Regions from separate parts of the Kitasatospora sp. NPDC057936 genome, predicted to be linked through region 2. Evidence: riboswitches for the same ligand, from Rfam matches in the RefSeq annotation. Region 2 holds a riboswitch; each other region holds the start of a gene.
What was found. A riboswitch is a leader RNA that binds a small molecule or an ion and turns the genes downstream of it on or off. The one in region 2 is predicted to bind S-adenosylmethionine.

Region 1 (6,417 bases), on a different contig from region 2:
TCGTTCCGACGCTGACCATGTTCGGCCGGTTGACCGATCCGTGCGCGTGCCCGGTTTCTACTGCTGTTGCTGTCGCCACGACGGACATTATGTCGGTCCCTTATTCCGTCTTCACGCCGGGGGGTCTCCCTCGGAGTGTCCGGTGCGTGCGGTATGCCCGCTTGGGGGGCACCCAGGTGCCCGGACGGCACCTGAGCAGCGGCGTGTCCCTTTTCTGACGGTTCCTCGGAGGGCCCTTGGACCCCGTTGCCCAGCGTGTCGATGCACGGTCGGCGCAGTGCCCGGAGGTAGGGGAGCGGGCCCGGCTGTCGGCCGTCCGGGTGGACTGCGCGTGGCCGGGTGACGGGGCGTCCTCCGGGCGGGTGAGCCCCGGGCGCGGCGCCTTGAGGAGGAACGCGCGCGGGGGAGGGCTCGGCCGGGGGTGATCCGGAGTAGCATCCGGGTCAGGCGAACGTGGTCCGGATCACACTTGAGGGAGCAGGGTCAATGGCGTACACGACCGATGAGACGCTCACCGTCCTCGTCTACAGCGACGACCGCAACACCCGCGAGCAGGTGCTGACGGCGCTCGGCCGCCGGCCCGCCGAGGATCTGCCGGAGCTGTCCTACCTGGAGTGCGCGACCACCCCCGCGGTGCTGCGGGCGCTGGAGAAGGGCGGCGTCGACCTCTGCATCCTGGACGGCGAGGCGGTGCCGGCCGGCGGGCTCGGACTCGGGCGCCAGCTCAAGGACGAGATCTACGGCTGCCCGCCGGTGCTGGTGCTGATCGGCCGGCCGCAGGACTCCTGGCTGGCCGCCTGGAGCCGGGCCGACGCGGCGATCTCGCGCCCGGTCGACCCGGTCGCGCTGGCCGGGGCGGTGGCCACGCTGCTGCGGGCGCGCCTGGCCAAGCGGGCCCCCGCGACGCGCTGAGCGGCGCCGTCTCAGTACTAGAGAAGACAGGGCCGGAGGTACCCCGCCGCTCGATAGGCTGACTCCATCCGTACGGACGTCCCCCCTGGGGGAACCGACAACAGCTGGAGTCAGCCATGGTGAACGTGAACCCTGCGAACGGTGGTACCGACCCCGCGCAGGTGGTCCGCACCTGGCCGGACCTCCTGGCGGCGCTGTTGAAGGGGGAGGACCTCGACCGCTCGGCCACCGCGTGGGCGATGGACCGGATCATGAGCGGCGAGGCGTCCCCCGTCCAGGTCGCCGGGTTCATGGTGGCGCTGCGGGCCAAGGGCGAGACGGTCGACGAGATCAGCGGCCTGGTGGACGCGATGTACGCGCACGCCGAGCCGCTGGACATCCCGGGCCCGGCGGTGGACATCGTCGGTACCGGCGGCGACCGCGCCAAGACCGTCAACATCTCCACGATGTCCGCGATCGTCGCCGCGGCCGCCGGTGCCAAGGTGGTCAAGCACGGCAACCGGGCGTCCTCCTCGGCGAGCGGGTCGTCGGACGTGCTGGAGAAGCTCGGCATCGCCCTGGACCTGTCGGCCCGGCGGGTCGCCGAGGTGGCCGAGGAGGTCGGGCTCACCTTCTGCTTCGCGGCGAGGTTCCACCCGTCGATGCGGCACGCCGCCACCGCCCGGCGCGACCTCGGGGTGCCGACCGCGTTCAACATCCTCGGCCCGCTGACCAACCCGGCGAAGGTCACCGCGCACGCCGTCGGCTGCTTCGACACCCGGCTCGCCGGGCTGATCGCGGGCGTCCTCGCCCGGCGCGGCTCCACGGCGCTGGTCTTCCGCGGCGACGACGGCCTGGACGAGCTGACCGTCACCACGACGTCGCAGGTGTGGATCGTGCGGGACGGCATCGTCACCGAGACCGCCTTCGACCCGCGGGACGTCGGCATCGAGCTCGTCGGCATCGAGGCGCTCCGCGGGGCGGACGCCTCCTACAACGCCGAGGTCGCGCGCCGGCTGCTGGCCGGGGAGCGCGGGCCGGTGCGGGACGCCGTCCTGCTCAACACGGCGGCGGCGCTGGTGGCGCTGGACCTGACGGACGCGCCGCTCGCCGAGCAGCTGGCGGCCGGCATGGAGCGGGCCGCGGCGGCCGTGGACTCGGGCGCGGCGCAGGAGCTGCTGCGGCGCTGGTCGGAGGCCACCGGCCGGGACTGACAAGCGAGTTGAGGGGCCCGTGGCAGTTCGTCGCCGCGGGCCCCTTCGGCTGTCCGGATGGTGGATGCCTGTTTGACCACCGGGCGGACGCGACCTAGAGTCCTGTCCAGGTCATGAGTGACAGCGACAAGCCCCAGCTTGCTGTCCGGCAACCCTCCGTCCGTGGCGGGGTGCCCTGGGTGAGGACCGGGCCGCGCGGCGAACCGTCCGCGAGGCAAGCGCGGACGCCCGACGACTAGCACTCCCGGGGTCCCTCGACCTCCGAAGGAGTGCATCCTCATGTCTCTCGCCGCCCAGTCGTCGCCCACCACCGCCCTTCTTGCGACGAGCTCCGCTCGCCCCCTTTCGAGCGCCCCCCTCGCCGTCCTCGGCCACGACGTCCAGGTGCCGCTCGCCAACGGCGAGAAGGTCGGCTACGCGCCGCTCGACTACGCGGCCAGCTCGCCGGCGCTGCAGCGGGTGTGGGACGACGTCGCCGCGTACGCCCCCTACTACGGCAGCGTGCACCGCGGCGCCGGGTACCTCTCGCAGCTGTCCACCGACCTGTTCGAGCAGAGCCGCCGGACCGTCGGCGAGTTCCTCGGCCTGCGCGAGGGCGACCAGGTGGTCTTCACCCGGGCCACCACCGACTCGCTCAACCTGCTCGCCGCCGCGCTGCCGGCCGGCACCCGGGTGTTCGCGTTCGAGACCGAGCACCACGCCTCGCTGCTGCCCTGGGCCCACGCCGGGCTCGACGTCACCTACCTGCGCGCTCCCCGCTCGCACGCCGAGGCCGTCGCCGCGCTGGACGCCGCGCTCGCCGGGGCGCCCGAGGGCCCGAAGCTGCTGTGCGTCACCGGCGCCTCGAACGTCACCGGCGAGCTGTGGCCGGTCGCCGAGCTCACCGCGACCGCGCACCGGCACGGCGCCCGGGTGGTGCTGGACGCCGCGCAGCTCGCCCCGCATCACCGGGTCTCGGTGGCCGAGCTGGACGTCGACTGGATCGCCTTCTCCGGCCACAAGATCTACGCGCCGTTCGGCGCCGGGGTGCTGGCCGGCCGGGCGGACTGGCTGGACGCGGCCGAGCCGTACCTGGCCGGCGGCGGTGCGACTCGGACGGTGGCCCGGGAGGCCGACGGCTCGGTGGCCGTCCAGTGGCACACCGGCCCGGCCCGGCACGAGGCCGGCTCGCCGAACGTCATCGGCGCCTACGCCATCGCGTCCGCCTGCCGGGCGCTGAGCGAGGCCGGCTTCGACGCGCTGGAGGCCCGCGAGCAGGCGCTGATCGCCCGGCTCACGGCCGGGCTGGCGGAGATCCCGCAGGTCAAGGTGCTGAGCCTGTTCGGCTCCGACTCGGCGCGGGTGGGCGTGCTGTCTTTCGTCGTCCGGGGCTGGAACAGCTCGCACTTCTCGGCCGCGCTCTCCGCCGAGTACGGCATCGGCGTGCGCGACGGGCTGTTCTGCGCGCACCCGCTGGTGCGCACGCTGCTCGGCGACGAGGACGTGGCGCCGTCCGAGTGCGGCGCGCCGGAGCCGTCGCTGCCGGGCGAGCGCAGCCTGAACGCCATCCGGGTCAGCTTCGGCGCCGGGACCCCGGACGAGCACGTCGACCGCTTCCTGACCGCCGTCCGCGAGCTGGTCACGGACGGCGCGGCGTGGAACTACCGGAACGAGGGCGGCCGTTGCGTCGCCGACACTCGCCGTGAGGACTGAGGACTGAGGACTACTCGTCCAGGCCGAGCGCGAACGCGGCCTCCAGGTCGTGCTGGGAGTAGGTGCGGAAGGCGATCTGGGTCTCGGTGTGGGCGACGCCCGGGACCTTGTTCAGCCGGCCCGGGATGACGTCGGCCAGGTCGTCGTGCTTGCGCACCCGCACCATCGCGACCAGGTCGTAGCCGCCGGTCACCGAGTACACCTCGCTGACGCCCTCGATGGCGGCGATGGCCTCGGCGATCTCCGGGATGCGGTCGACACTGGTCTTGATCAGGACGATGGCGGTGATCACTGTTCCGGCTCCTTCGTGGGGTGGCGCCAGCGTATCGGGCCTCAGCCGGGTCGTCTCGGGGGGTGACCGACGACGGTGCAGGCGTAGAGGAAGCCGGCGCAGAAGCCGATCACGTGGACCAGGTAGGCGACCCCGGGCCCGGCCGAGTGCACCGACCACCACTGCAGGGCGAACCAGAGGCCCAGCACCAGCCAGGCCGGGAACCGCAGCGGCAGGAAGAGCAGCAGCGGGACGAGCGTCGTCACCCGGGAGCGCGGGTGGAAGCGCAGGTAGGCGCCCAGGACGGCGGAGATCGCGCCGGAGGCTCCGATCAGGACGCGGGTGGAGTCCGCCGAGTGCGCCTCGGCGAGGGCGAAGCCGTACGTCGCGAGGCTCCCGGCGGCCAGGTAGAAGAGGAGGAAGCGGGCCCGGCCGACCCGCCGTTCGACGGTGGGGCCGAAGACGTGGAGGAAGAGCAGGTTGCCGGCCAGGTGCAGCCAGCCGGCGTGCAGGAAGAGGCCGGTGAGGACGGAGACGGCCGGGCGCTTGCCCGGCGTGGGAGCGGCCGGGCAGCCGGGGGCCGGGTCCGGGGCCTCGGCGAGCTGTTCGGCCGTCAGCGGGCGCCCGGCCAGCAGTTCGGCGGGGACGGCGCCCCAGCGCTGCTCGTACCGCTGCTCGGCGCAGAGCCGGGCCTGCCCGGTGCCGTAGAGGGGGTTGAGTCCGGCGGCCGGCCCGAACAGGAAGACCAGGGTGTTGAGCGCGATCAGGGCGTAGGTGACCGCCGGGGCGGGCACCGCGGGGCCGCCGTCCCGCGCGTCGGTGTGGCCGGGGGCCGCGAGCGCCATGCGGCCAAGCATCCCTCCGCGGGCCCTCCGTGACACCGCGCTGTACGGCAGGTGGACTAGCCGTCCCGATCGCCCGAACCGGTGGCCGTGATGGTTGCCCCAGGCAATAGGCTTGGGGCGGGCATTCCCGCCTCCCGCCGCCGATGCCGGGGCTCCGGGGGGAGCGCCTAGCCCACCCAGGGACCACCCGAGAGGACCCCCGATGACCGTCCCCGCTCTGACCGCCGAGACGCGTTGGCGCTGCACCCTGTGCGGCAACCTCACCCGCTTCGACGTGACCCGCTCCGCGCGGGTCACCGAGTTCCTGCACTTCGACCTGGCCGGCGAGTCCAAGGTCGAGGAGACCGAAGTCCTGAGCGAGACGGTCGAGACGGTGCGCTGCCGCTGGTGCAACGCGGTGGACCAGGTCGAGCTGGTCGCCCGCCCGGGCGCGGACGACGCGGCGGTCGAGGCCGAGCAGGGTTGATGCCCCGCCGGTGCGGTGGACGGTGCACGGCACGGCCGTCCGCCGCACGGGACAATACAGACAGAACGCACGGAGCGTGACGACAGGGACGGCGGCCGCGGGGCCGCACCCGTTGGACCAGGATCGGAGCCGAGGACGTGGTGGACGCAGCGAGGGAGCCCGCCGGACCGCAGGGGCAGCCCGCTGCGGAGCCGGCCGCCGGGGCGGCGGGGGCCGCCGACGGTGCCGCCGCGTCCGGAACCGCCGCGGACCCGGGAGCAGGCCGTCCCGCCGAGAAGCTCGACCGGCCGCTGCCGGAGGGCGTGCGCCGGCGCGTGGTCGGCCTGGCCGCGGACGCGCTCGGCGGACTGCCGCCCGGCGAGCTGCCGCAGAGCCTGCGTCAGTACGCCAAGTTCACCCCGGCCCGGCGGGCCAAGTACGCGGCCACGGCGATCGCGGCGGCGCTGGAGTCGGAGCCGGCCTTCCGGCTGCGGATAGCGGAGCGGCTGCGGCTGGGCCAGCCGGACCTGGTGAAGGCGCTGGAGTCGGGCAGCGTCCCCGGCGCCGCCGATCCGATGGACGTCGCGGCCGCCGCCTACCTGGTGCGGTCGGCGGGCTGGAGCCGGCTGGTCGCCGAGGCCGGCGAGGAGGCCGAGCGGGCCGGCGCCGAGGGCGCGGCCGCGGAGGCGGCCCGGCTGGTGGAGAAGCTGCAGGCCGAGCTGGCCGAGGTGCGGGCCGGGGCGCGCGCGGACCTGGACCGGCAGCGGGCCGAGTCCGAGGACGTCCGGCGGGAGGCCGACTCGCTGCGCAAGAAGGTGCGTTCGCTGGAGAGCGACACCCGCCGGGCGCAGGCCGAGACCCGTCGGCTGGCCGGTGAGCTGGAGGCGCTGCGCGCGCAGGCGGCGACCGAGCGCAGTGCGGCCGAGAGCGAGGCGCGGCGGCTGCGGCACCGCGTCGGCGAGCTGGAGACCGCCGCCGAGCAGGGCCGCCGTTCGGCCCGCGAGGGGCGCAGCGTGGAGGACATGCGGCTGCGGCTGCTGCTTGACACCGTGCTGCAGT
Region 2 (6,417 bases):
ACTGCTGCGGCGGGAGCGCGGTGGCCGCCGCGGCCAGGCGCTTGGTGCGGTCGGCGCGCTCCTCGTCGGGCATGGTGAGGCCCGCGTGGAGGGCGTCGGCCGTCTCGATGACGTCGTACGGGTTCACGGAGATCGCGTCGTCGGCCAGTTCGCTGTGGGCGCCGGCCTCGCGGGACAGGACGAGCGCGCAGCCGTGGTCGGAGACCACCGGGACTTCCTTGGCCACCAGGTTCATGCCGTCCCGGATGGGGTTCACCAGGGCGACGTCGGCCAGCCGGTAGGCGGCGAGGGAGCGCGGGAAGTCGTCGTTGACGTGCAGGATCAGCGGCTGCCAGGTGGGGGTGGCGAATTCGGTGTTGATCGCTTCGGCGAGTTGCTCCACCCGGGCCGTGTAGTCGCGGTACTCGGCGAGGTCCGTGCGGGACGGGTAGGCGAAGGCGATGTGCACGACGCGGTCGTGCCACTCCGGGCGCGTGCGCAGGAGGTGGCGGTAGGCGAGCAGGCCCCGGACGATGTTCTTGCTGAGTTCGGTGCGGTCGACCCGGACGATCGTGCGCCGGTCGCCGACGGCCTCGCGCAGGGCGGCGAGGCGCTCGTCGACGTCCGGGCGGTGGGCGCGCTCGCGCAGGAAGTCGGCGTCGGCGCCCAGGGCGTGCACGCCGAGGCGGGTCGTGCGGCCGTCGTGGGTGATGGTGAGGGCGTCGTGGTCGACGGTCGCGTGCAGGATCTCCTCGCAGCACGCGGCGAAGGCCCTCGCCCAGCGTTCGGTGAGGAAGCCGGCCCGGTCGGCGCCGAGGATGCCGGTGAGGACGGCCCTGGCCACGTCGTCCGGGAGGAGCCGGAAGTACTCGGGCGGGGCCCACGGGGTGTGGGAGAAGTGGCCGATGCGCAGGTCGGGGCGGGCCGCGCGGAGCAGGGCCGGGGTGAGGGACAGGTGGTAGTCCTGGACCAGGACGGCGGCGTTCGGGGCGGCCTCGGCCGCGAGGGCGTCCGAGAAGGCCCGGTTGTACGTCTCGTAGGCGGCCCACTCGGTGCGGAAGCCGGCGTCGAAGGCGGGGGCGGTGGGCGTGGCGTAGAGCAGGTGGCTGACGAACCAGAGGGTCGAGTTGGCGACGCCGTTGTAGGCGCGGGCGAAGGTCTCCGGGTCGATGTCCAGCATCCGGACGGCCTGTCCGCCGACGTCGTGGCCGGCCAGGTCGAGGCGGCCGTGGGGGGCTTCGCGGGCGGCCCGGCGGTCCGCGTCGCCCAGGGCGGCGCACACCCAGACGGCGTTCGGGTCGTCGATCGCGGAGAGGCCGGAGACCAGGCCTCCGCCACCGCGTTTGAGGGTCAGCGTGCCGTCGTCCGCGGTGCTGAAGGAGACCGGTCCGCGGTTGGACGCCACCAGCACGGTCGCGCTCGAACGTTTGGTCGATGAATCGGCCATGAGTCCTCTTCTGGGTCTACCCGTTCACCCTTCGGGGTGGAATCCGAGCGTACGGCGGAGCGGAGCGCAGCGCGGCCGTACCGTCGAAGACCTGCGACATGCAGCGGTCAGGGCTTGGCCGCCATGAGGCTCCGCAGGGGTCGAGTGGGAAGCCTCCTCGTCGAGAGGGGGAGGAGTCACGGTTGGTACGTTGCCGGTCGGCAGACGTCGCAAACCAATCGCCGGACAACCGGCGAGATCGCAGCGGCCGCACTGTTCGGGTCTGTCACCCGTCGGTGCGGCGCTTCGCGTACTCGGGGACGGTGTGCATCGGGGGGCGTTCCGTGGCCGTCACGGGGTGGGTGTGGGCGGTGAACGCGCGGGTCTCCGGGTCGCGGGTGAACTGGGTGAGCAGCGGGTGGACGAGGTCGGCCGAGGCCTTGAGGCGGTGGGCGCGGTCGAGGCGTTCCAGCGCGGTGCGGTAGATGGTGGCGGCCATCCGGCCGAGGGCCTGGCCGTCCTGGTGGCGGTGGTGGCGGACGCCGACGTCGACCTGGGCCAGGGCGTCGAGGCCGACGAGCTCCAACGCGTCGACCAGGAGGCCGAGTTCGACGCCGTAGCCGGTGGGGAAGGGGAGCCGTTCGAGCAGTACGCGGCGGGCCGCGTACTCACCGCCGAGCGGCTGGACGAAACCGGCGAGTTCCGGCCAGTGCAGGTTGAGGAGGGGGCGGGCGACCAGTTCCGTCACCCGGCCACCGCCGGCCGGGAAGACCGCGTCGGGGTCCCCGGCGGAGCCGCTGACTTCGAGCGGGCGGTCGTACATGGCCTTGACCAGCTGGATGTCCGGCTCGGTGAGCAGCGGGCCGACGGTGCCGGAGACGAAGGCGGGGTCGAACTCGCGCAGGTCGGCGTCGACGAAGCAGACGATGTCGCCGCGGGTGACCAGCAGCGAGCGCCACAGCACCTCGCCCTTGCCGGGCACGGCGGGCAGCCGGGGCAGGATCCCGTCGCGCGGCACGACCCGGGCGCCGGCCGCGGCGGCCACGGCGGCGGTGTCGTCGGCGGAGCCGGAGTCGACGACGACGAGCTCGTCGACGAGGGGGAGGCGCTCCATCAGCTCGCGCCGGATCGTGCGGACGATGTCGCCGACGGTGGCCGCCTCGTCGAGGGCGGGCAGGACGACGCTGACGCTGTGGCCGGTGCGGCGCTTGGCCGCCAGGAGGGTGTCGACCGGCCGGTCGGCCGCACTCCACGAGCGGCGGCCCAGCCAGGAGGCCGCCTGCGGGAGGAGTGCGGGGGTCGGTTCGGCGGGCACGGGACTCTCCTCGGCGGATCGGGGTGGAACGGGCCATCTCGCGTGGCGGACGGTCCCTTTCGGGCTCGGCGCCTTCGGATACAGTCTTCGTACAGCGGTCGGACCTTCGCACGCCGGGGTCACCGCTGACGACAACTTCACATGCTCATCCAGAGGGACTGAGGGAACGGCCCGTTGACGTCCCGGCAACCTTCTCGCGCGGCTTTCACCAGGCCCCGGCGGGACAGGTGCCAATTCCGGCCCGTGGTGCGCCCGCACCACGGGGAAGATGAGGAGAGAGGCCTCCGCCATCATGGCTATCGACACAGTCGCACCCGCATCCGTGGATCTCGGCCCCGCCACCGCCCTGTCCTGTCGGGAGTGCGGCACCCGCTTCCCGCTCGGTCCGAGCTTCGCCTGTGTGGAGTGCTTCGGGCCGCTGGAGATCGCGTACGAGTTCGGGAGCGAGGCCGCCGAGGAGCTGCGCAAGCGCATCGAGGCCGGGCCCGCGTCGATCTGGCGCTACGCGCCGCTGCTGCCGGTGCCCGCGGACGTCGCTTCGAAGCCGAACCTGAATCCCGGCTGGACCCCGCTGGTCAAGGCGGACAACCTCGGTCGCGAGCTCGGGTTCACCGCGAACCTGTACGTGAAGGACGACTCGGGGAACCCGACGCACTCGTTCAAGGACCGCGTGGTGGCCTGCGCGATCGAGGCCGCGCGCGCCTTCGGCTACACCACGCTCTCCTGCTCGTCGACCGGCAACCTGGCCGGTGCGGTGGGTGCGGCGGCGGCCCGGGCCGGGTTCCGCTCGTGCGTGTTCATCCCGCACGACCTGGAGCAGGGCAAGGTCGTCATGGCCGGTGTGTACGGCGGCGAGCTGGTCGGCATCGAGGGCAACTACGACGACGTGAACCGCTTCTGCTCGGAGCTGATCGGCGACCCGGCCGGCGAGGGCTGGGGCTTCGTCAACGTCAACCTCCGCCCGTACTACGGCGAGGGCTCCAAGACGCTCGCGTACGAGATCTGCGAGCAGCTCGGCTGGCGGCTGCCGGAGCAGATCGTCATCCCGATCGCCTCGGGCTCGCAGCTCACGAAGATCGACAAGGGCCTGCAGGAGCTGATCAAGCTCGGGCTGGTCGAGGACCGGCCGTACCGGATCTTCGGCGCCCAGGCCGAGGGCTGCTCGCCGGTCTCCGCGGCGTTCAAGGCCGGCCGGGACGTGATCAAGCCGGTGAAGCCGGACACCATCGCCAAGTCGCTGGCGATCGGCAACCCGGCGGACGGCCCGTACGTGCTGGACATCGCGCGGCGCACCGGCGGAGCGGTCGAGGACGTCACCGACGCCGAGGTGGTGGCCGCCATCCGGCTGCTGGCCCGCACCGAGGGCATCTTCGCCGAGACCGCGGGCGGCGTGACCGTCGGCGTGCTCAAGAAGCTGGTCGAGACCGGGCAGCTGGATCCGGCCAAGGAGACCGTCGCGATCAACACCGGTGACGGCCTCAAGACCCTGGACGCCGTCGCCGATGCCGGGATGACCGCGGTCATCCGCCCGACGCTGGAGTCCTTCCGCACCGCCGGCCTCGCGTCCGCCTGATTCCCCCACGAGGAGAGCCACCCATGAGCGCCACCGTCCGCATCCCCACCATCCTGCGCACCTACACCGGCGGGTCCGCCGAGGTCACCGCCGACGGCGGGACCCTGGGCGACGTCATCGCCGACCTGGAGAAGAACCACGCGGGCATCTCCGCGCGCATCCTGGACGACACCGGCAAGCTGCGCCGTTTCGTGAACGTGTACGTGAACGACGACGACGTGCGATTCGCCGAGGGACTGGCGACCGAGATCAAGGACGGTGCCAGCGTCTCGATCATTCCGGCGGTGGCCGGCGGCTGCTGAGCCGCGCCCCGCTCCGACCGGCCGCCCGCGCGCACGGAATTCCGCATTCCGTGCGCGGGGGCGGCCGCTCGCATTTCGGCGGGAATATTTCCCGGTCGAGTGGGAGTAGAGTGTCGCTCGGCCGGGAACAAGGGTCCCCCTCACCCTCCCCGTGCGAACCGCCGCTCCGCCGTCCGTCCGTTGAGACCGCCCGGGGACCGGGTCCGGGAAACATGTCACGCGGATGTCAGAATTCTCCAGGGGATTTGTGTAATCCGTCCGCTATGTCCGGCGTGAATTGCGGAGTTCCTTCCGATTCGGCCCGTCCTGTCCCTTGACGCGGACCCGGAATTCACCGCGGAGGGCCCTGTTGCAGAGGGCGTCGATCCGGATACATTCAGCCGCGGTCGACGCAATCACCCGCTCACGGATGCCGTTCGGGGCGGTTGATCGCGGCGTGCACGGCTGCGCCCAGGGGGGGTTCCCCGGGCCGGCCTTCACAACCAACCCGGGCCCGCGACCTGCGGGACCGTGAAGGGCCAGCACAGCACTAGGGGAGTTCGGAATGGCTCAGGGCACCGTCAAGTGGTTCAACGCGGAGAAGGGCTACGGCTTCATCGCGGTCGACGGTGGTGCGGACGTCTTCGTCCACTACAGCGCGATCCAGATGGACGGCTACCGCACCCTCGAGGAGGGCCAGCGGGTCGAGTTCGAGATCTCCCAGGGACAGAAGGGCCCGCAGGCGGACATGGTCCGCGCGGTCTGACCCCTTCCGGCTCCAGGAGCTCGGCGCGGCCCACGGCTGGTGACCACTCGCTTCTCGACGGGCCCGCGCGACACGCGTCGTGCGGGCCCGTCGGCGTTCCCGCGGCGGCTCCCGGCTTGGCGATTGGGCTTGCACTCGACCACCCGGAGTGCTAATCATTGGCGTTAGCACTCACAGCTTGAGAGTGACAGCGGACCGGGTCGGTGAGGCCCTGGGAGCGGTAGGGGAATAGACCCCCGCACACCTTGGCCGTCCGTCGCGGGCACCCCTTGGTCCGAGCAGTCGACCGTGTCCCGGAGGACCACTTCAGATGGCCAAGATCATCGCCTTTGATGAGGAAGCTCGCCGCGGCCTTGAGCGTGGCATGAACCAGCTCGCCGACGCAGTGAAGGTCACGCTCGGCCCCAAGGGTCGCAACGTCGTGCTGGAGAAGAAGTGGGGCGCCCCCACGATCACCAACGACGGTGTCTCCATCGCCAAGGAGATCGAGCTCGAGGACCCGTACGAGAAGATCGGCGCGGAGCTCGTCAAGGAGGTCGCCAAGAAGACGGACGACGTCGCGGGTGACGGCACCACCACCGCCACCGTGCTCGCCCAGGCCCTGGTTCGCGAGGGTCTGCGCAACGTCGCCGCCGGCGCCAACCCGATGGCCCTGAAGCGCGGCATCGAGAAGGCCGTCGCCGCCGTCTCGGACCAGCTCCTGGCCCAGGCCACCGACGTGGAGACCAAGGAGCAGATCGCCTCCACCGCCTCCATCTCGGCCGCCGACACCCAGATCGGCGAGCTCATCGCCGAGGCCATGGACAAGGTCGGCAAGGAAGGCGTCATCACCGTCGAGGAGAGCAACACCTTCGGTCTGGAGCTCGAGCTCACCGAGGGCATGCGCTTCGACAAGGGCTACATCTCCGCCTACTTCGCCACCGACCTGGAGCGGATGGAGGCGACGTTCGAGGACCCGTACATCCTCATCGCCAACTCCAAGATCGGCGGCATCAAGGACCTGCTCCCGCTGCTGGAGAAGGTCATGCAGAGCGGCAAGCCGCTCGTCATCATCGCCGAGGACGTCGAGGGCGAGGC
Region 3 (6,417 bases), on a different contig from region 2:
CTTCGCCTTCGAGCACCCGGACTGGCCGCAGGCCGCCCGCGACCTGGTGCGGCGGCTGCGCGGGCGGTGACGGCCTCCGGTGCCCAGGCCGCCCGGGGCTGCCGAGACTGCCAGGACTGCCGGGGCCGCCGAGACTGCCAGACAGGACTGCCGGGGCCGCCAGGGCCGCCGAGTGGCTGGGAGGTCTGCGGCGGGACATGCTCGTCGGGGCGGCCGAGCCCCGGACGACCCCGATCGGGAGGCGACAGTGACGGGTGTGACCAGCGCCGATCTCCTCGTGGACGCGTTCGGCCGGATCCGGGAGGAGGTCGCCGGCGTCGTCGACGGCCTCTCCCCCGAGCAGCTCGCCTTCCGGGTGCGGGATCCGGCCAACTCGATCGCCTGGCTGGTCTGGCACCTCACCAGGATCCAGGACGACCACGTCGCCGACGCGGCCGACCGCGAGCAGGCGTGGACCGCGGACGGCTGGGCGGAGCGCTTCGCCCTCCCGTTCGCCGCGGCGGCCACCGGCTACGGGCACCGGCCCGCCCAGGTCGCCGAGGTCACCGCCACCGCCGAGCTGCTGCTGGGCTACCACGAGGCCGTCCACGCCCGGACGGTCGACTTCGTGCGCAGGCTCAACGGCCCGTCCCTCGCGCGCGTCGTCGACGAGTCGTGGGACCCTCCGGTCACCCTGGGGGTGCGGCTGGTCAGCGTGATCTCCGACGACCTCCAGCACGTCGGCCAGGCGGCCTACGTGCGCGGGCTCCTGGGCGGGGGCTGACCGCCCGGAAGAAGGGCACGGTCGGACCGAATCGGGCGGGATGGGACGATACGTGCCATGTCACGCACGTCTCCCCCGGTCCGGGGCACCGCCGCCCCGCCCGACCCGCTCCGCCGCCTCCTGCTCGAACTGGGCGACGCCCTCCTGGGCGGTGGTCTGCCCGTCCACGACGTCGAGGAGGAACTCCACGGCCTGGGGCGGGCGCTGGGGGCTCCCGGGGTGCAGGTCGCCGCCCTGACCAACGGGCTGTTCGTCTCGCTGGGCCCGGACGACGCCACCGCGTTCCGGCCCGTCGGCGCCGCGCTGCGCTTCGAGCAGACGGCCGACGTCCTCCACCTGGTGCACCGGCTGCGCGCCGGCGGGCTCGACGGGCCGCGGGCACTCGCCGAGCTGGACGCGATCCGCCGGGCGCCGGCCCGCTGGCCGACGTGGGTGGCGGACCTCGGGGCGCTGCCGGTCGGGGTCGGGGTCTGCATGTTCCTGCAGCCGGCCGCGGCGAACGTGCTGGCGGCCGGGGCCGGCTCGCTGGTCGTCGCGGGACTGACCGTGCTCGCCCGGCGCCTGCCGTCCCTGCGGCCGCTGCTGCCCGTCACGGCCGGGTTCCTCGTCGCGCTGCTCGTCCTGGCGCTCGCGCAGGCCTCGCTGCTGGACGGCCCGCTGCGGACGATCGTCGCCACGCTGGCGATCCTGCTGCCGGGCGGGCTGCTGGTCACCGGCCTGTCGGAGATCGCCGCGGGCTCGGCCAGCGCCGGGACGGCCCGGCTGGTGTCCGGCGCGGTGCAGCTCGCGCTGTTCCTGGCCGGGGTGGCCGCCGCCACCACCGCGATCGGCATGCCCGCCTCGGCGCTGGCCAACGTGCAGGTGGCCAAGCCGAGTTGGTGGGTGATCGGGCTCGGCCTCGCGATCGCCGTCGCGGGCGTCGTGATCAACGTGAACACCCCGCCGAGCGCCGTTCCGTGGATCGTCGCGGTGATCGCGGTGAGCGTCACCGTCCAGGTCGTCATCGGCTCGGAGCACGGCGCGGCGATCGGCGGCCTGGCCGGGGCGGTCTCCGCCGCGGTCGCCGCCACCCTGGTGCACTGGCTGCCGGGCGGCCCGCTCTGGCAGGTGCTCTACCTGCCGGCGTTCTGGATCGTCGTGCCGGGCTCCTTCGGCCTGCTGAACACCGCCCAGATCGAGGTGGGCAACGGGGCCCAGTCGGTGCTGGCGGCCGTCTCGGCGGTCTTCGGGGTGTCGATCGGCACCCTGATCGGCTCGGTGATCAGCCGCATTCCCCGTCCGGCGCTCCTCACGCCGGCGCCTCGGGCCTGAGCCGACGCCCCGGGCCCGGGCCTCGGGCCTGAGCCGACGCCTCAGGCCCGGGGCCGGGCCGGTCACGGGTGGCGCAGCGCCTCGGTGAGGTGGTTCGCCGCCTCGATGACGGCCTGGGACAGGCGCGCGCCCGGGTGCCGGGTGAGCCGTTCGATCGGGCCGGAGACGGTGACCGCGGCCACCACCCGGTTGGACGGCCCGCGCACCGGCGCCGACACGGACGCGACCCCGAGCTCGCGCTCGCCGATGGACTGCGCCCAGCCCCGCCGCCGTACGCCGCTGAGGGCCGTGGCCGTGAAGCGCGCCCCCTGGAGCCCCCGGTGGAGGCGCTCCGGTTCCTCCCAGGCGAGCAGGATCTGGGCGGCGGCGCCGACCTTCATTGGGAGCGTGACCCCCACCGGCACCGTGTCGCGCAGACCGGAGAGCCGCTCCGCGACGGCCACGCAGATCCGGACCTCGCCCTGACGGCGGTACAGCTGGGCGCTCTCGCCGGTGACGTCGCGCAGGTGCACGAGCACCGACCCGGCGGCGGCCAGCAGCCGGTCCTCCCCCGCCGCCGCCGACAGCTCGGCGAGCCGGGGGCCGAGGACGAACCGGCCCTGCAGGTCCCTGGTCACCAGCCGGTGGTGTTCCAGCGCGACGGCCAGCCGGTGGGCGGTGGGGCGTGCCAGGCCGGTGGCGGCGGCGAGTCCGGCCAGGGTGATGGGGCCGGACTCCAGGGTGGCGAGGATCGCGGTGGCCTTGTCGAGCACGCCGACGCCGCTCGTGAGCTCCATGGATGGGTACTCCAGTCTCGAATCCGCGGCCGACGGGTGGGTTCGGCACGCGGGGGCTCCCCGCGGGGAGCGCGGGGGTGGTCAGCGAGAACGGGCCGGAGAAGTCGGCCGGATGCCTGCGCCGGGCACGAGACGGGTACGCGGAAGGGCCGGGGCGGGAAGCGCCCGGGCGAAGGACAGCACAGAGAGCACCGTGTCTCCTCATCTTTCCCGCGCCACGTTGGCGACAGGCCGGAGTTGGCACTGATCCCGGACGGCACGGCGCGTACTTCGGACGCCGGGTCGAACGGGGAGTTGCCGGGGCTTCGTAGGGCCGGTCCCTCCACCCCTCTGGATGATTCGCGAGGAACGATACAAGACTCCCCGCCCCGCCCGCCAAACTCCCCCTACCCCGTACACCTCCGCTTCGTGGGAGCACGGCTCCCGCCGGGCCCGGTCCGCGGGGCTCTGGCATGATCACCGGCCATGACCGACCTCGCATTCGACGCCCTGCTCTGCGACCTGGACGGCGTCATCCGCTTCTACGACGGCGACGAGGTGACGCGGCTCGAACGGGCCGCCGGCCTCGCCCCGGGCACGACGACGGAGATCGCGTTCGCCCCCGAGCGCGACCTCCCGCTGCTGCTCGGGCGGATCACCCGCGCGCAGTGGGCCGCGTCCATCGCCGAGGCCCTGGCCGCCCACGTCCCCGCCCCGCAGGCCGCCGAACTCGGCCGGCTGGTGGCGCCCGTCCTGGGCGAGGGTGGCACGGCCGCCCCGTAGGGCGTCGGCCTGACCATCCGTCACATCCTGTTCCGGTCAAGGAAGATCACCGAAACCTCCGTTCCGAATCGGGGCGCTCGCGTCGCGGATCCGGACATCTGTCACGGTTTCGAAGCGGCAGTGCCACGACTTCGCATATCCCTCACCGAGCCGCGACCGGAGCTCTACCGTTTTACCGACGGTCCCCTTCTCGACCGTCCCCGAGCGGAGGGCGAGCACATGAACGGTCGCCAGGGTCCGGTCGTGCGGTCGGGGGTGGTCGCCGTGGCGCTGTGCGCAGCCGCGGCCTGCTCCTCCGGCACGAGCCAGGCCCACGACGGCGTGCAGGACCTCGTGACCGGTACCGGGTTCGACACCGGGCAGCAGCGGATCACCGGGGCCTCGACCACGTTCCCGGTCGGCCAGACCGCCTACGTGGCCTTCATCACCGACGCGGGCGGCGCGGGCGGGACGGTACAACTCGACCTGGTCCGCGGCGGGCAGTCCGAACCCGAGGCACGCAGCCTGCCGGTCACGGTCGCCCAGGGCCGGCACGTCTACACCAAGCGGATCGACCTCGTCATCGCGGGGAGCGTCCAGGTCCAGGCGCTCTACAACGGCGTGGTGGTCAAGTCCCTCTCCCTGAAGGTCGGGTGAGGACCATGACGATCCGACCGGCGCGCGGCGCGGCGCCGCTCCTCGTGACCGTCGCGCTCCTCACCCCCCTCGTCGGCTGCGGCAGCTCCGGCCACGCGGCCGCCCCTCCGCCGAAGTGCGACACCTCCTACGTCTACACCAACGTCAAGGACGGCGGCACGGCGCTGGAGGTCGTCGACGCCCAGATGTCGCAGAACCAGACCGGCTCGACGGAGACCTGGTCGGTGAGCACCACCCGCGAACAGACCCTCTCCATCCAGGAGTCGGAGAGCACGACGGTCAAGGCCCACGTCGCCGTGGCGGGCACCGCGCTCGTCACCGGCGCCTCGGCCTTCGTCCCCGCGGCCGAGGGCCAGGCGAACGCCGTCTTCGACTACGAGCACCGGACCGACTCGTCCGTCTCCCGCACCTCGTCCAAGTCCACCAACACCAAGGTCGCCATCCAGGTGCCGCCCGGCACCACCGCCTACGCCCTGTACGGGGTCGTCATGAAGTGGACGACGGGCACCGTGCGGACCGACGCCTGCGGCGGAAGCACCGGCGGCGGCGAGACGAAGACCTTCATCCTGCCCGAGGCCTACACGTGGTGCAGCTGGTTCGTCGGGCCCGATTCCTTCACCGACGGCAACCAGAGCCCGTGCGAAGTGGTACCCGGGCAAGGACCGCAGAGCCTCAACTGAACACCACCAGAGAAGGGTTCGGACCCGTGCAGCCCGTCAAGATCAGCGTCCAGTCCGGAGCGCTCGCCGCCATCGGCGTGATCGCGTTCATCGACAGCTTCCTCCCGTGGTACACCGTCTCCGAGAAGTCGGGCGCCACGGGCCTCCTCACCCAGTACGCGGCGAGCGGCAACGCCTGGGACGTGGGCGCCGGCGCCTGGATCCCGATGGTCGCCCTCGTGGCCGTCGGCATCATGGCCGCCCTCCCCGCCATCGGCCGCGGCCTGCCCGCCCGCCAGGGCCACGCCACCAATCTCGTGCTCGCGCTGATCGCCACCGTGATCGTCCTGCTGCGCTGGCTCACCTACCCGTCGATCCCCGTCGGCCAGTCCGCCTTCATCGACGCCGGCGCCGACGTCGGCACCTACCTCGGTGTCCTCCTCGGCCTCGCCGCCACCGGCGCCGCCTACCTCGGCTTCACCGCCAACGGGGGCACCCTGGACAGCTTCACCAAGATCTTCCGCACCCCGCCCGCATAGGCGGTCCTCTCGCAGGCAGGCCGGGGAGTCCTCGACTCCCCGGCCTTTGCGCACACCCGGGTCAGGCCGCGATCGCGCGGGCCGCCCGTCGGGTCTTGATGTCGCGGTAGCAGTACGCCGCGATGGTCAGGACGAACACGGTGAAGTAGGGCCACGTCTCCGAGAGGGCCAAGTGGCGGCCCCAGGTCTGGCTCACGAACACTGCGATCTGTCCGATGACGCCTGCCGCGGCCACACGCCCCGTCACACGCGTCAGACCGGTGGAGCGCGCTTTGAGTACTGCCGTGTAAATCCAGGTGATCAGAACGGACGAAAGCCCGATTCCCATCCTGAAGGCCGTGAAGAGCAAGAACACCCAGAGGCACACCGAGAGGACTGCCTGCCCCAGGATGATCGACCACGCCGCGACGTCATAGCGGTCCAGCGCCTGCGTCGATCCGGTGTCCGGCCGTGGACGGGGGCTGCTCTCTCTGCGGGTGGGGGCCGGAGGCGGGAGCGGGGCCGTCGCTGCCGTGGAGGGGCGTCGGTCGGTCCGTCCTCCCGAGGGTGCGGGGCTTCCGGCAGGATCGGAGGTGTCGTCGACGTGCCGTAGCGCCAGGGAGAGCTCGGTGGCACTCGCGTACCGCCGGTCGGGGTCCTTCTCCAGCAGCCTCAGCACGAGGTCGTCCCACGCGGCGGGAACACCGGCGGACACCGAGCTGGGTGCGGGCGGCTCCTCGGTGAGATGTGCCGTGAGGTGTCCCACGGCGTCGGGGGCCTGGAAGGGGAGCCGGCCGGTGATCATCTCGAAGAGGAGGCAGCCGAGGGCGTACAGGTCACTGCGCGGTTCCGGGTGGCCGCGTGCCTGCTCGGGCGCCATGTAGGGGGGTGTGCCCACGATGAAGCCGGTCTGGGTGAGCCGGTCCCCGGTCGCGTAGGGGTCGGCCGCCCTCGCGATGCCGAAGTCGAGGACCTTCACCGTGCCCGACGGC

Region 1: linked by a shared signal. The riboswitch ahead of ACFVU9_RS18905 (aminotransferase class V-fold PLP-dependent enzyme) and the one ahead of thrC (threonine synthase) in region 2 are both predicted to bind S-adenosylmethionine.
Region 3: linked by a shared signal. The riboswitch ahead of ACFVU9_RS14740 (IclR family transcriptional regulator) and the one ahead of thrC (threonine synthase) in region 2 are both predicted to bind S-adenosylmethionine.

Annotation. Positions count from the first base shown of each region.
Region 1 covers NZ_JBHVPD010000032.1:70,911-77,327, forward strand. The annotation lists gene ACFVU9_RS18890 (heme-copper oxidase subunit III) at 1-88, opposite strand, end outside; gene ACFVU9_RS18895 (hypothetical protein) at 487-912, shown strand; gene trpD (anthranilate phosphoribosyltransferase) at 1,029-2,105, shown strand; SAM riboswitch class IV at 2,215-2,332, shown strand; gene ACFVU9_RS18905 (aminotransferase class V-fold PLP-dependent enzyme) at 2,385-3,797, shown strand; gene ACFVU9_RS18910 (Lrp/AsnC ligand binding domain-containing protein) at 3,808-4,089, opposite strand; gene ACFVU9_RS18915 (rhomboid family intramembrane serine protease) at 4,131-4,913, opposite strand; gene ACFVU9_RS18920 (hypothetical protein) at 5,116-5,379, shown strand; gene ACFVU9_RS18925 (NYN domain-containing protein) at 5,520-6,417, shown strand, end outside.
Region 2 covers NZ_JBHVPD010000025.1:77,790-84,206, forward strand. The annotation lists gene ACFVU9_RS16185 (trehalose-6-phosphate synthase) at 1-1,426, opposite strand, end outside; gene ACFVU9_RS16190 (glucosyl-3-phosphoglycerate synthase) at 1,692-2,720, opposite strand; SAM riboswitch class I at 2,863-2,995, shown strand; gene thrC (threonine synthase) at 3,013-4,293, shown strand; gene ACFVU9_RS16200 (ubiquitin-like small modifier protein 1) at 4,317-4,595, shown strand; gene ACFVU9_RS16205 (cold-shock protein) at 5,140-5,340, shown strand; gene groL (chaperonin GroEL) at 5,651-6,417, shown strand, end outside.
Region 3 covers NZ_JBHVPD010000022.1:64,703-71,119, forward strand. The annotation lists gene ACFVU9_RS14725 (TIGR01777 family oxidoreductase) at 1-70, shown strand, start outside; gene ACFVU9_RS14730 (DUF664 domain-containing protein) at 257-763, shown strand; gene ACFVU9_RS14735 (threonine/serine exporter family protein) at 821-2,074, shown strand; gene ACFVU9_RS14740 (IclR family transcriptional regulator) at 2,137-2,850, opposite strand; SAM riboswitch class I at 3,049-3,191, opposite strand; gene ACFVU9_RS14745 (hypothetical protein) at 3,316-3,612, shown strand; gene ACFVU9_RS14750 (hypothetical protein) at 3,832-4,248, shown strand; gene ACFVU9_RS14755 (hypothetical protein) at 4,254-4,928, shown strand; gene ACFVU9_RS14760 (hypothetical protein) at 4,955-5,446, shown strand; gene ACFVU9_RS14765 (serine/threonine-protein kinase) at 5,508-6,417, opposite strand, start outside.